DNA from 2 places in the Klebsiella quasivariicola genome. Region 1 is predicted to be linked to the other one. Evidence: predicted binding sites of a transcription regulator. Region 1 holds the regulator's gene; the other holds the start of a gene.
What was found. Region 1 encodes Fur, which represses iron uptake genes when iron is present. Its sites were predicted from a motif close to ATAATAATGAGAACNACTATCAA; they were not measured.

Region 1 (7,336 bases):
AGAGGGTCGTCAACACCAGCATAAAACGGTTCACCGCACGCTTCTGCTCGGCGTATTCATCAGATAACAGCAGCTCGCGCATGGCGCGGACTTTATCTTTCACCGGGTTAGCGGCTTTCACCTCAACGGCAGGCGCTGGCACCAGTGCCGGCGCGGCTTTGCTGACCGGTGTAGCCGGTTGGGAAACGGCGGAAAATTTCAGCATGCGCCGTAAAATGTCGGATGCGCTCTCGCCGATATGCAGAGTGTGGCTGGCAATATAGCGATAGAGTTCATCATCAACTTCAATTGTTTTCATCTTAATCCAGTGCGATATCTTTTCTGAATACAAATCGTTGGGATTATAAGTACAAATCCCAACCGCGGATAGCGTCAAACCAGGATGGCGGTAAAACTCAGAAAACTTCTGGGTCTTGCAGCCGGATGGCAGAATGTCCAACATAATACCCTAACCCGACGGAGCGAAAAAAAGAACTTTGCCATGAAATTAAATAGCCGAGCGCAATCTGCACAGAATTCGCACAACCACTCCCCGATCGTGCTGGTCCACGGTCTGTTTGGCAGCCTGGACAACCTGGGCATCCTCGCCCGCGACCTGATCGCCGACCACGATATTGTGCAGGTCGATATGCGCAACCACGGATTATCGCCGCGGTCGCCAGAGATGACCTACCCCGCCATGGCGCAGGATCTGCTCGATACGCTTGACGCGCACCAGATTGAGCGCGCCACCTTTATCGGCCATTCGATGGGCGGCAAAGCGGTGATGGCGCTCACCGCCCTGGCGCCGGAACGCATCAGCGGACTGGTGGCGATCGATATCGCGCCGGTGGATTATCACGTACGCCGCCATGATGAGATCTTCGCCGCTATCCGCGCCGTCAGCGAATCCGCCGCCAGCACCCGCCGGCAGGCAGCGCAGGTGATGCGCGAGCATCTGCAGGAGGAAGGGGTAATTCAGTTCCTGCTGAAATCCTTCGTCGACGGCGACTGGCGCTTCAACGTGCCGGTGCTGTGGGACCAGTATCCGCATATTGTCGGCTGGGAAACCATTCCGGCCTGGCCACACCCGACGCAGTTTATTCCCGGCGGCAACTCGCCCTATGTGACCGATGCCTACCGTGAAGCGCTGCTGGCCCAGTTCCCGCAGGCGCGGGCCCACGTCATCGCCGGCGCCGGACACTGGGTCCATGCCGAGAAACCCGAGGCGGTATTACGCGCGATCCGTCGTTACCTGATGAGCATCGCCGTCTGATTGGCTAAAATATGCCCGACCGCGCCGCAGAATGCCCGCGGTCGTTGGCGCAGCCGTTCGCCTGATGTATGATGGCGCGCTATCTGCGCCGGCTAGAGCCCGGCTGCTTGTTTCCCCGAAGTCACTCAGAATCATGGCAAAAGAACAAACGGACCGTACGACATTAGATTTGTTCGCAAACGAGCGTCGCCCGGGAAGACCGAAAACCAATCCGCTGTCGCGCGATGAACAACTGCGCATCAACAAACGTAATCAGCTGAAACGCGATAAAGTGCGCGGGCTGAAGCGCGTCGAGTTAAAACTCAACGCGGATGCGGTCGATGCGCTCAACGAGCTGGCGGAAGCGCGTAATATGAGCCGCAGCGATCTCATCGAAGAGATGCTGATGACGCAATTAACCGCCCTGCGCAGCCAGGGAAAAGTCTAACTTTCCGCGAAAAACCCGCATTCATGTAGCAGAGTGTGCAGTCGGGCGTGATTGCTGTTTCCGCGCCCTTGCCTGTTCTGCTATGATTGCCGTTATCTATGGGCATCGCGTCCCTACCACATCATTTAAGTTTCAAGAGGTTATTTTACTCATGGCAATCATCGGCATCTTTTTTGGCAGCGACACCGGCAACACCGAAAATATTGCAAAAATGATTCAAAAGCAGCTTGGTAAAGATGTTGCTGATGTTCACGACATTGCCAAAAGCAGCAAAGAAGACCTGGAAGCCCACGACATCCTGCTGCTCGGCATCCCGACCTGGTACTACGGGGAAGCGCAGTGTGACTGGGACGACTTCTTCCCGACGCTGGAAGAGATCGACTTTAATGGCAAACTGGTGGCGCTGTTCGGCTGCGGCGACCAGGAAGACTACGCAGAATACTTCTGCGACGCGCTGGGCACCATCCGCGACATCATTGAGCCACGCGGCGCGACCATCGTCGGTCACTGGCCGACGGCCGGGTATCATTTTGAGGCTTCCAAAGGCCTGGCGGATGACGACCACTTCGTCGGCCTCGCCATCGATGAAGACCGCCAGCCGGAGCTGACCAACGAGCGCGTGGAGAAGTGGGTGAAGCAGGTTGCCGAAGAGCTGCACCTTGAAGAAATCAAAAACGCCTGATGATTAAGCGGCGTAACTATTGAGTTGCGTCGCATTAATAGACAAAAGCAATCAAACTAATAGCTACAAGTTTTTAACTTTTAATCACATATCTGTACAATGTCCTCTGATTCTACGAGGCACGTGACGCAGTTTGTAGCTGGTGCCTCGTTTTTGACAGCAAACCAGGCCTGATGCTTGCAGTTTTCATTTACCAGTGGCAGTTCTATAATGAGACGCATTACGTCGGGTTAATTTCTGTATGACTTCCGTTGAAGGAAGTAGATCGTTTAGCAACAGGACAGATTCCGCATGACTGACAACAATACCGCATTAAAGAAGGCTGGCCTGAAAGTCACACTTCCTCGACTGAAAATCCTCGAAGTGCTGCAGGAACCGGATAACCATCATGTCAGTGCGGAAGACTTATATAAACGCCTGATCGACATGGGCGAAGAGATTGGTCTGGCGACCGTTTACCGCGTCCTTAACCAGTTTGATGACGCCGGTATCGTGACTCGTCATAATTTTGAAGGCGGAAAATCCGTTTTCGAACTGACCCAGCAGCATCACCACGATCACCTGATCTGCCTCGACTGCGGCAAAGTGATCGAATTCAGTGATGACTCTATTGAAGCGCGCCAGCGTGAAATCGCTTCCCGTCACGGCATCCGCCTGACCAACCACAGTCTGTATCTGTACGGTCACTGTGCGGAAGGGGATTGCCGCGAGGACGAACACGCCCACGACGCAGTGGAAAAGTAATTCCCCGCGTCGTCTGCTCTGAAAAGCCAACCTGCCGGTTGGCTTTTTTATGGGCGCTTCTGCCGCGCTTCCCGCTCAGTCCCCTGGGATAACCTTCCTCGTCCCCGCTTTGTCCGGAGAGTTGATATGGAACTTCGCCAGCTACGCTACTTTGTGCGCATTGTGGAAACCGGCAGCATGGGGCGCGCTGCGCTCGATCTCAATATCGGCGTCTCGGCGCTTAGCCAGCAGATCGCGCGCCTGGAAAACGAACTGGCCATTCGCCTGCTGCAGCGGACCTCCCGCGGGGTCACGCCCACCAGCGCGGGCCTTGCTTTCTACTCCCAGGCGCAGCTGGCGCTGCGCCATGCCGATGATGCCATCCTCGCCGCCCGCGAGGCGCGCCTGTCGGGCCACGTCAGCGTTGGCATGGCCCCCAGCACCGCCTCCGTTCTCGGCGTTCCGTTCATCAATGCGATGCGCGAAAGCTACCCCGACGTGCGCCTGCATCTGGTGGAAAGCCTTTCCGGCAATCTGGAACGGATGATCAACACTCGCCAGCTCGATTTTGCTATCGTTTTCCAGCAGGAGAAGATCCTGCGCTGGAGCGCCAGACCGCTGCTGGAAGAGCGCCTGTTCCTGATTGGCAGCCATGCGCTGTTAGCCCCCCTGCAGGATGACCATATCACCCCCGACCAGCTCGCCACCCTGCCGCTGATTATGCCAAGCCAGGGCCACGGCCTGCGCGGCCGGCTGGAGGCGGTTTGCCAGCAGCATCATCTCAGCGTTGAGGTGGTGGCGGAGATTGACGGCCTGGCCCTGCTGATGCAGGCCGTGCGCAGCGGACTGGGCGCCACTCTTCAGCCCGGGGCCGCCATCTCCCATCTCGACCATCAGGCGCTAAGAGTGATCGGCGTCGCCAATCCGGTGCTGAGTCGCCCCAACTTTCTGGTCAGCCTGTCCGATGATGAGCTCACCCCGGCAGGGCTTGCCGCACGGGTAATACTGAGCAAAGTCATGCGTCAGCTGGTGGAGTCTGGCCGCTGGCCGGGCGCTACCCTTTACACCAACTAAACCCCTCTTTAGCACTACGCCATAGCGCTCTGTCGCCGTTACCGCCTACATTCCCATTACAAATTTAACAATTAATTAAATTGTAAGGGAGCCGATAATGGTGGATGTACTGGTGATTGGCGGCGGCAATGCCGCGCTATGCGCCGCCTTAACCGCCCGGGAGGCCGGCGCCTCGGTGCTGCTGCTGGAGGCGGCGCCGCGGGAGTGGCGCGGCGGCAACTCGCAGCACACCCGTAACCTGCGCTGTATGCACGATGCGCCGCAGGACGTGCTGGTCGACAGCTATCCGGAAGAAGAGTATTGGCAGGATCTGCTGCGCGTCACCGAGGGGAACACCAACGAAGCGCTGGCCCGGCTGGTGATCCGTACCTCGTCACAGTGCCGCGACTGGATGCGCCAGCATGGGGTTAACTTTCAGCCGCCGCTCTCGGGCGCTCTGCACGTTGCCCGCACCAACGCCTTTTTTATGGGCGGCGGCAAAGCGCTGGTCAATGCCTATTACCGCAGCGCGGAGCAGATGGGGGTGCAGATCCGCTACAACACGCCGGTGCAGGCCCTGGAACTGCGCAACGGGGAATTTGTTGCCGCGCTGGCAGGCGAGGAACGGATTGTCGCGAAAAGCTGCGTCCTCGCCGCCGGCGGATTTGAATCCAACCGCGAATGGCTGCGCGAGGCCTGGGGGCAGAACGATCGTGGCGAATGGCCCGCCGATAATTTCCTCATCCGCGGCACCCGCTTCAATCAGGGGGTACTGCTCAAGTTTATGATCGACGCCGGGGCCGATATTATCGGCGATCCTTCGCAATCCCACTGCGTCGCCATTGACGCCCGGGCGCCGCTCTATGACGGCGGGATCTGCACCCGCGTCGACTGCGTGTCGCTGGGGGTGGTGGTGAATCGCGATGCCGAGCGTTTTTATGATGAAGGAGAAGATTTCTGGCCCAAACGCTACGCCATCTGGGGGCGACTGGTCGCCCACCAGCCGGGGCAAATCGGCTACTCGATCATCGACAGTAAAGCCATTGGCCACTTTATGCCCCCCGTCTTTCCCGGCGCTCAGGCCAATACTATCCCCGAGCTGGCGCGCCAGCTCGGGCTGGACGGCGAGCGCTTAGCGCAAACCCTCGCCGATTATAATGCCGCCTGTACCCCGGGTGACTTCGATCATACCCGCCTGGATAACTGCGCCACCTCCGGCCTGACGCCGGCGAAAACCCACTGGGCGCGCCCCCTCGATACGCCGCCTTACTACGGTTACGCCTTACGTCCGGGGATCACCTTCACCTACCTCGGGCTCTACGTCGACGACACCGCCGCCGTCCATTTTGCCGGCAAACCCAGCCGCAATCTGTTTGTCGCCGGGGAAATGATGGCCGGCAATGTGCTCGGCAAAGGCTATACCGCCGGCGTCGGGATGTCGATCGGCACCACCTTCGGTCGCATCGCCGGCCAGCAAGCCGCCCGTGCGGCACAGCAGGAGAACCACCATGAAGTCGCTTGAAAAGCTGATCATTGACGCGCAGATCATCACCGAGCCGGAGGCGGAAGTCGAACGGGTGATGCAGGTGTGTAACGCCTGCCGTTATTGCGAAGGGTTTTGCGCCGTGTTCCCGGCGATGACCCAGCGCCTGGCCTTTGGCAAGGCGGATATCAACTATCTGGCTAACCTGTGTCATAACTGCGGCGCCTGCCTGCACGCCTGCCAGTACGCGCCGCCGCACGAGTTCGCCATTAACGTGCCGAAGGCGATGGCCGAAGTCCGGCTGGAGACCTATCAGCATTACGCCCAGCCCGCCGCCTTTGCCAGCCTGTACCGCCGGGCCGGCGTGACCACCGTGCTGGCGCTGATCGCTGGCCTGATCGTCTTTCTGCTGCTGGCGATGGGGCTCAACGGTTCACTGCTGCACCCGCCGCTGGCCGGTGATTTCTACCAGATATTCCCGCATAACCTGCTGGCGTGGATGTTTGGCTCGGTCTTTGTGCTGGCGATTGGCTTACTGATGACCGGGGTGATCCGTTTCTGGCGCGAGATCTCCCCGGGTCAACCGCAACCGATTGATATTGCAAAGGCATCCCATAATGCGCTGACGCTGAAATATCTCGACGGCGGGCACGGGAAAGGCTGCAACGAAGCCGATGACGCCTTCACGCTGATGCGCCGCCGTTTCCACCACTTCACCTTCTACGGCTTTATGCTCTGTTTCGCCGCCACGGTGGTGGCCACGGGCTATCACTATTTCGCCGGCCGGGAAGCCCCCTACCCGTTCTTCAGCGTCCCGGTGCTTCTCGGGACCCTCGGCGGCATCGGCCTGCTGGTGGGGCCGGCTGGTCTGCTGTGGTTGAACCTGCGCCGGTCGCCGCTGCATGGCGATGCGCGACAAAAACCGATGGACCGCGCATTTATCCTGCTGCTGCTGCTGACCAGCTTCACCGGTCTGGCGCTGCTGGCGGGACGGGATACCTCGTGGATGGGTATTTTGCTCGCCGTTCATCTCGGGGTGGTGATGGCCCTGTTTTTAACCCTTCCCTACGGAAAATTTGCCCACGGATTTTATCGCTGTGCGGCGCTACTCAAGTGGGCGATTGAGAAGCGGCGCGGAAAACAGGCGGCAGTCGCAGGCGACTAACCCGCTCCCTCTTACCTCTATAAAAACAAGATAAAGACAATGGAGAGCACCCGATATGACCCAACAACCTACCCGCGCCGGCACCGTCGGCGCTATCCTCCGCGTGACCAGCGGTAATTTTCTCGAACAGTTCGACTTTTTCCTGTTTGGCTTTTATGCCACCTATATCGCCCGCACCTTTTTTCCGGCGGAGAGCGAGTTCGCGGCGCTGATGCTGACCTTTGCGGTGTTTGGTTCGGGCTTTCTGATGCGCCCCATCGGCGCGGTGGTGCTGGGCGCCTATATCGACAGGATCGGTCGCCGTAAAGGGCTGATGGTCACCCTGGCGATCATGGGCTGCGGGACGCTACTCATCGCCCTGGTACCGGGCTATCAGACCATCGGCGTGCTGGCGCCGATCCTCGTGTTAGTGGGTCGCTTGCTGCAGGGGTTCTCCGCGGGCGTCGAGCTTGGCGGGGTGTCGGTCTATCTGGCGGAGATCGCCACGCCGGGCAATAAAGGCTTCTATACCAGCTGGCAATCCGCCAGCCAGCAGGTGGCCATCGTGA
Region 2 (7,336 bases), 2.3 Mb from region 1:
AACGGTTGGATGTGTCATGCCTTCCTCCTGTTAATGAACTCGGCGGGGTAGAATCCGCCGAGGGGTAGCATTAAGTCTGGACGAAATAGCTAAAAACGGTAGTAAAAACACCTCTCCCTGACGTTTGTTTAACGTAAGGAGAGGTGAATCAGACGGGATAAATTAGCGGGCTGCCTCGTAGATACGGCGGCTGACGTCCAGCGTGATATCCTGATGTTCGCCCAGTTTGGTCATGCCGTGCTCTTCCAGTTTCGCCAGCAGCGCCGGGATAGAGCTGCCGTCGAGACCGTAATCGGAAAGACGGGTCGGCACGCCCATCTGCTCGAAGAACTGACGCGTTGCGGCGATGGCGGCATCGATGCGCTGGTCTTCCGAACCTTCGGTAATATTCCACACGCGCTCGGCATACTGCAGCAGCTTCGCGCGCTTGCTGTCGCGTTTCTCATTCCACAGCGCCGGCAGCACGATAGCCAGCGTCTGGGCGTGATCCAGGCCGTGCATCGCCGTCAGCTCGTGGCCGAGCATATGCGTCGCCCAGTCCTGTGGCACGCCTGCGCCGATCAGGCCGTTCAGCGCCTGCGTCGCCGCCCACATAATGTTGGCGCGCACGTTATAGTTCTCCGGTTCCTGCAGGGCTTTCGGGCCATCCTCGATCAGCGTCAGGAGAATGCCTTCGGCGAAACGGTCCTGGATTTTGCCGTCCACCGGGTAGGTGACGTACTGCTCGACGGTATGGACGAAGGCGTCAACCACACCGTTCGCGACCTGGCGCGGCGGCAGGGTGTAGGTATAAACCGGATCGAGGATTGCGAACTGCGGCTGGACGTGCGAAGACATGAACGCGCGTTTGTCGCCGGTGGTTTTCCGCGATATGACCGCGCCTTTGTTGGATTCAGAACCGGTCGCCGGCAGAGTCAGTACCGAGCCCATTGGAATGGCGCTGGCAATTTTGCTGCCATAGGTTTCCAGAATTTCCCACGGATCGATATCCGCGTCGTAGTGGGCTGCTGCAGCGATAAACTTGGTGCCATCCAGCACCGAACCGCCGCCGACCGCCAGCAGGAAGGTCACTTTCTCTTCCCGGGCGAGTTTCACCGCATTCATCAGGGTTTCGTAAGACGGGTTCGGCTCGATGCCGCCAAATTCAAGGACATCCAGGCCATTCAGAGCGGTGAGGACCTGATCCAGGACGCCTGTTTTTTTGACGCTGCCGCCGCCGTAGGTGATCAGTACGCGGGCTTCCGCCGGGATCTGTTCACGCAGCTTTTCAATCGCGCCTTTGCCAAACAGAATGCGGGTTGGGGTATGCAGGTCGAAATTATTCATTGCTTAAGTCCTCCAAAGAGTAAAACCGTCGACAGGGACGATACCGCTGCCCGATGAAGGTTATTGTGGTCCTGGCGCCGTTGACCCTCAATGCACATTCCTGCCGATGTCTTGCCTATTTCTCCATATGGCTGGAGAATTTGTAGCGGCCTGCGCACAATGTACAGGTGAAGAAACATCGGGAGAGACGGTGGCAATGCAACACGCAGAGATATGTCGGACATTAACGGAGAAGATTAACCTGCTGAAAGATAAGCACGAAATGTTAAGTTCGTTGCTGCCTGACGTCCGTTTGCTGTACGGAACGCAACCGGGGCCCCGGACGCCGGTGATGTATCAGCCGGGGATCGTTTTTCTCTTTTCGGGCCATAAAATTGGTTATATCAATGAGCGGACTTTTCGCTACGATACAAACGAATATTTACTGCTGACCGTGCCGCTACCTTTCGAGTGCGAAACCTTTGCCACCCCGGAGGTGCCCCTCGCCGGGATGCGCCTGAATGTCGATATCCTGCAGCTACAGGAGCTGCTGATGGATATTGGCGAAGATCCGCTGTTTCAGCCCGCGGTCGCCTCCAGCGGGATAAACTCGGCGGTACTCTCGGAGGATATTCTGTGCGCTGCCGAACGGCTGCTTGATGTGATGGAGCGGCCGCTGGATGCCCGTATTCTTGGTAAGCAGATCATCCGCGAAATTCTCTATTATGTGCTGATGGGGCCCTGCGGTGGCGCGCTGCTGGCGCTGGTCAGCCGGCAGACCCACTTCAGCCTGATAAGCCGCGTGCTCAAGCATATCGAAAGCCAGTACACCGAAAACCTCAGCGTCGATCGGCTGGCGGCGGAAGCAAATATGAGTGTGTCAGCGTTTCACCATAATTTTAAATCGGTGACCAGTACTTCTCCGCTGCAGTATTTGAAAAACTACCGTTTGCACAAAGCGCGGATGCTGATGATCCATGACGGCATGAAGGCCAGCGCGGCGGCGATGCGGGTGGGATATGAAAGCCCTTCGCAGTTCAGCCGCGAGTTTAAGCGCTACTTCGGTTTGACGCCGGGAGAAGACGCCGCGCGTATTCGCACGATGCAGGGAATGTAATATCAGGAAGGGCAAGCCGGGCGGGCGCTGGCCCCCCGGCAGATAAGCGTCAGGCGCTGCAATATTTCTTTTTAATGACCACGAACAGCGTGCCGAGCAGGCCCGCCAGCAGCAGGACAATCGGCAGGATCATCAGGCAGGTCATCACCTGATCTTCATGGCGCTTCACGAACGGGATCATGCTCAGCGCATAGCCAAGACCCGTCACCACACAGACCCACAGCAGGGCGCTCAGCCAGTTAAAGAACTGGAAGCGGCGGTTCGGCAGACCGGAAATGCCGGCCATGGTTGGCAGCAGGGTGCGAACAAACGCCAGAAAACGGCCCGCGAGCAGTGCCAGCAGGCCGTGGCGGTCAAACATGCAGGTGGCACGCTGATGGTATTTGTGCGGCAGGTGCGCCAGCCAGCCTTTCACCGTTTGCGTATTGCCCAGCCAGCGCCCTTGCACATAGCTCAGCCAGCAGCCGAGGCTGGCGGCGGCGGTCAGAATGGCGATAGTGGGCACAAAGTCCATGACGCCTTTAGCAATCAGCGCGCCGGCGAGCAGCAGCAGGCTGTCTCCCGGTAAAAAGGAAGCGGGCAGCAGCCCGTTTTCCAGAAACAGGGTCGCGAACATAACCAGATATACAACGCCCACAACGTGAGGGTTCGCCAATGCGGCAAAATCATGTTGCCACAGCGCGGCGACAATCTCTTGAATGACAACCATGGACTTTCCTAAGTGGTACCGTATTGTTGACTAGTGTACTCCTGAAGAGACCCGAGCACCTTGATCCCGGGCGCAACAAAAGCGGCCGCTTTGCTAAAAAGCGTCCGCTATTGTTGCCACTGACTGTCACTTTACACGATACGCGCGAAGCCCGCTGCTAAATCCGCCTGCAGATCGTCAACATTTTCGAGACCAATGTGCAGGCGGATCAGGGTTCCGCTGAAGTCGACTTCAGCATCTGGTCGAATGTGGGCGATTTGCTCCGGCTGGTTGGCCAGAATCAGCGACTCAAAGCCGCCCCACGAATAGGCCATGCTGAACAGGCTGAAGTTGTCGAGATACTCCGCCAGCTCGGCGTCATTGAGACGCTTGTTAAGCACAAACGAGAACAGCCCGCTGCTGCCGGTAAAATCGCGCTTCCAGAACTCATGGCCTTTACTGCCGGGCAGGGCGGGATGGTTAACCCGCGCCACCTGCGGATGCTGGGCCAGCCATTCGGCGATGCGCAGGCTGCTTTCATGGTGCTGACGCAGGCGCACGCCCAGGGTGCGCAGGCCGCGGCTGGTCATATAGGCGGTATCGGCGTCCAGCATTTGTCCCATCAGATAGGCATTCTCACGCAGCTGCGGCCAGCAGCGCGCGTTCGCCACCGCGGTGCCCACCATGGCGTCGGAATGGCCAATCAGGTATTTGGTGCCTGCCTGGATGGAAATATCGATGCCAAAATCCAGCGCTTTAAACAGGATCCCCGCCGCCCAGGTGTTATCGATCATGATAATGGCTTCCGGCGCAACTTTACGCACGGCAGCGACAATCGCCGGCACATCATGCACTTCCATGGTGATCGAGCCGGGTGATTCAAGGAACACCACGCGGGTTTCAGGGCGAACCAGATGGGCAATATCGGCGCCGATAAGGGGATCGAACCAGCTGGTGGTAACGCCGAGTTTGGCGAGAATTTTGGTGCAAAAGTCCTGGCTTGGCTCATAGGCGGTATTGGTCATCAGCACATGGTCGCCCTGTTCGACAAACGCCAGAATGGTGTTGGCCACCGCCGCGGCGCCGCAGGGGAAGAGGGCGCAGCCGGCGCCGCCTTCCAGCTCGCACATCGCCTCCTGCAGCGAGAAGTGGGTCAGGGTGCCGCGACGCCCGTAGAACAGCTCGCCGTTGGCCCGGTTACGGGTGGCGTGTTTTTTGGCTTCCACGGTGTCGAAAACCAGTGAGGACGCGCGCTGGATCACGCTGTTCACTGAGCCCTGGGTGTACTTTTTGCTCCGCCCGGCGTTGACCAGGGCGGTATCAAGATGTTTATCAGCCATGTTGATGAACCTGTTTTTATACGTCTGGACGTCTAAACTAACATGAATCTTCTTTTCTGTACCAGCAGGGTGCCGATACAGGCGAAAATTTTACCAGGCCCGCGGTTAGCCGCTTTTTTACTGCGTAAGCGCAAGGAAAATAAACGTGATTTGCTGCACAGTGTAAATACTAATGAGAACCACTATCAATTCGATGTCGTTTTGATATTATTGTGGGCAGATTTTGTGATTATCGTCGTGGAGATAGAGCGTGGGTAATAATTTGATGCAGGCGGATCTCTCCGTTTGGGGTATGTATCATCATGCCGATATTGTCGTTAAGGTGGTGATGATTGGCCTGATTCTGGCGTCGGTCGTCACCTGGGCCATCTTTTTCGGCAAAGGGGCGGAAATCCTCGCCAGCAAGCGTCGCCTCAAGCGCGAACAGCAGCAGCTGGCGGAAGCCCGCTCTCTCGATCAGGCCAGCGATATCGCCAGCGCCTTCGAGGCGAAAAGCCTCACCACCCAGCTTATTAACGAAGCGCAGAACGAACTCGAACTTTCTGCCGGTGCGGAAGATAACGAAGGTATCAAGGAACGAACCGGTTTCCGCCTTGAGCGCCGCGTCGCCGCGGTCGGTCGCCATATGGGGCGTGGCAACGGTTATCTGGCCACCATCGGCGCCATTTCGCCGTTCGTGGGTCTGTTCGGTACCGTCTGGGGCATCATGAACAGTTTTATCGGCATCGCCCAGACTCAGACCACCAACCTTGCGGTGGTAGCGCCGGGTATCGCGGAAGCGCTGCTGGCGACGGCCATCGGCCTGTTCGCCGCCATCCCGGCGGTGGTCATCTATAACATCTTTGCCCGCATGATCGGCAGCTACAAGGCCTCGCTCGGCGACGTCGCCGCTCAGGTACTCCTGCTGCAAAGCCGCGATCTGGACCTCAGCGCCAGCGGCGTGAAGCCGGTGCGCAGCGCGCAGAAATTACGGGTAGGTTGATCGGCTATGGCGATGCGTCTTAATGAAAATCTGGACGATAACGGTGAAATGCATGAGATCAACGTGACGCCGTTTATCGACGTCATGCTGGTTCTGCTGATTATCTTCATGGTGGCCGCGCCGCTGGCGACGGTTGACGTGAAGGTCAATCTGCCGGCTTCCTCCAGCCAGCCGCAACCGCGACCGGAAAAACCTATCTACCTGTCGGTGAAGGCGGATAAAAGCATGTTCCTCGGCAACGACCCGGTGACCGAAGCGAATATGATTAACGCCCTGGATAGCCTTACCGCCGGCAAAAAAGATACCACCGTCTTCTTCCGCGCGGATAAAACCGTGGATTACGAGACGATGATGAAAGTGATGGATACCCTGCATCAGGCGGGCTATCTCAAGATCGGGCTGGTGGGCGAAGAGACCGTCAAAGCCAAATAACCCGATTATGTCCCTGAAAAGGCTGGCCGCGCGCCGGCCTTTTTTATGGCCGTCTGCCGGCGAAGTGTTGGCATGGCGTTGCCATCACGTTATCTGTCTGGGATATAATGTCGCTTCTTTTTGTTAACTGACAGGATCTTATGGAACGCTTTCTGGAAAACGCTATGTACGCTTCGCGCTGGCTGCTGGCGCCGGTTTATTTTGGCCTCTCGCTCGGTCTGATTGCGCTGACCATCAAATTTTTTCAGGAGATCTTCCACATACTGCCGCATATTTTTAGCGTCAGTGAGTCGGATATGATTCTGACCCTGCTGTCGCTGGTGGATATGACCCTGGTGGGCGGTTTGCTGGTGATGGTGATGTTCTCTGGATATGAAAATTTTGTCTCGCAGCTGGATATTAATGAGGGTAAAGAAAAACTCAGCTGGCTGGGCAAAATGGACGCGACTTCGCTGAAAAATAAGGTTGCCGCCTCCATCGTGGCGATCTCCTCTATTCACCTGCTGCGGGTGTTTATGGATGCGAAAAACGTCCCGGACAATAAGCTGATGTGGTACGTGATTATCCACCTGACCTTCGTGCTGTCGGCCTTTGTGATGGGCTACCTTGATCGTCTGACCAAAGTGAAACACTGATCCCTTCTCTCCCGGCGGTGTTAGCCGCTGGGCTGTTTCTCCCCGTTTCATGCTTTTCTGGGCTGGCGTATGCCCGAGCTTCTGCTTTGCTTAAAGGGCGCTTAACAACGGAGGCAGGGTGATGACGCGATTAACGGCCAAAGATTTCCCGCAGCAGTTGCTCGAGTATTATGACTACTATGCCCACGGCAAAATCAGTAAACGCGAGTTTCTCCGGCTGGCGGGGAAATATACTGTCGGCGGGATGACCGCGCTGGCGCTGTTTAATCTGCTGAAGCCCGACTATGCCCTGGCAGAGCAGGTACCGTTCACCGACCCGGATATCCGCCCGGAGTATATTCATTATCCCTCTCCTGACGGTCACGGCGAAGTGCGGGCTTACCTGGTGACGCCGACAAAAATAGCCGACAAAGCGCCCGCCGTTGTGGTGGTACACGAGAACCGCGGCCTGAATCCCTATATTGAAGACGTAGCCCGACGGGTAGCGAAAGCGGGGTACATCGCGCTGGCGCCGGATGGCCTGAGCGCCGTCGGCGGCTATCCGGGGAATGATGATGAAGGCCGGGCGCTCCAGCAGAAAGTCGATCCCGTGAAGCTGATGAATGATTTTTTTGCGGCGGTCGCGTTTATGGCGAAGCATCCCCAGGCGACGGGGAAGGTCGGTATCACCGGGTTTTGTTACGGCGGCGGCGTCAGCAACGCGGCGGCGGTCGCCATTCCGGAGCTGGCCTGTGCGGTGCCGTTTTACGGTCGCCAGCCGCCGCTGAAGGAGGTCGATAAAATTAAAGCGCCGCTGCTGCTGCACTATGCCGGCCTCGATCGCGGCATTAATGAAGG

Region 2: exbB (tol-pal system-associated acyl-CoA thioesterase) is a predicted target of Fur. The motif match lies at 4,617-4,639, and genes of this name have one in related genera.

Annotation. Positions count from the first base shown of each region.
Region 1 is NZ_CP022823.1:3,979,832-3,987,167, forward strand. It holds gene seqA (replication initiation negative regulator SeqA) at 1-298, opposite strand, end outside; gene ybfF (esterase) at 482-1,255, shown strand; gene ybfE (LexA regulated protein) at 1,389-1,682, shown strand; gene fldA (flavodoxin FldA) at 1,834-2,364, shown strand; gene fur (ferric iron uptake transcriptional regulator) at 2,656-3,108, shown strand; gene tcuR (tricarballylate utilization LysR family transcriptional regulator TcuR) at 3,235-4,161, shown strand; gene tcuA (FAD-dependent tricarballylate dehydrogenase TcuA) at 4,259-5,662, shown strand; gene tcuB (tricarballylate utilization 4Fe-4S protein TcuB) at 5,649-6,788, shown strand; gene tcuC (MFS transporter) at 6,844-7,336, shown strand, end outside.
Region 2 is NZ_CP022823.1:721,588-728,923, forward strand. It holds gene dkgA (2,5-didehydrogluconate reductase DkgA) at 1-18, opposite strand, end outside; gene yqhD (alcohol dehydrogenase) at 163-1,326, opposite strand; gene B8P98_RS03675 (AraC family transcriptional regulator) at 1,523-2,422, shown strand; gene yghB (DedA family general envelope maintenance protein YghB) at 2,472-3,131, opposite strand; gene metC (cystathionine beta-lyase) at 3,263-4,450, opposite strand; gene exbB (tol-pal system-associated acyl-CoA thioesterase) at 4,701-5,432, shown strand; gene exbD (TonB system transport protein ExbD) at 5,439-5,864, shown strand; gene B8P98_RS03705 (TIGR00645 family protein) at 6,005-6,499, shown strand; gene yghX (YghX family hydrolase) at 6,621-7,336, shown strand, end outside.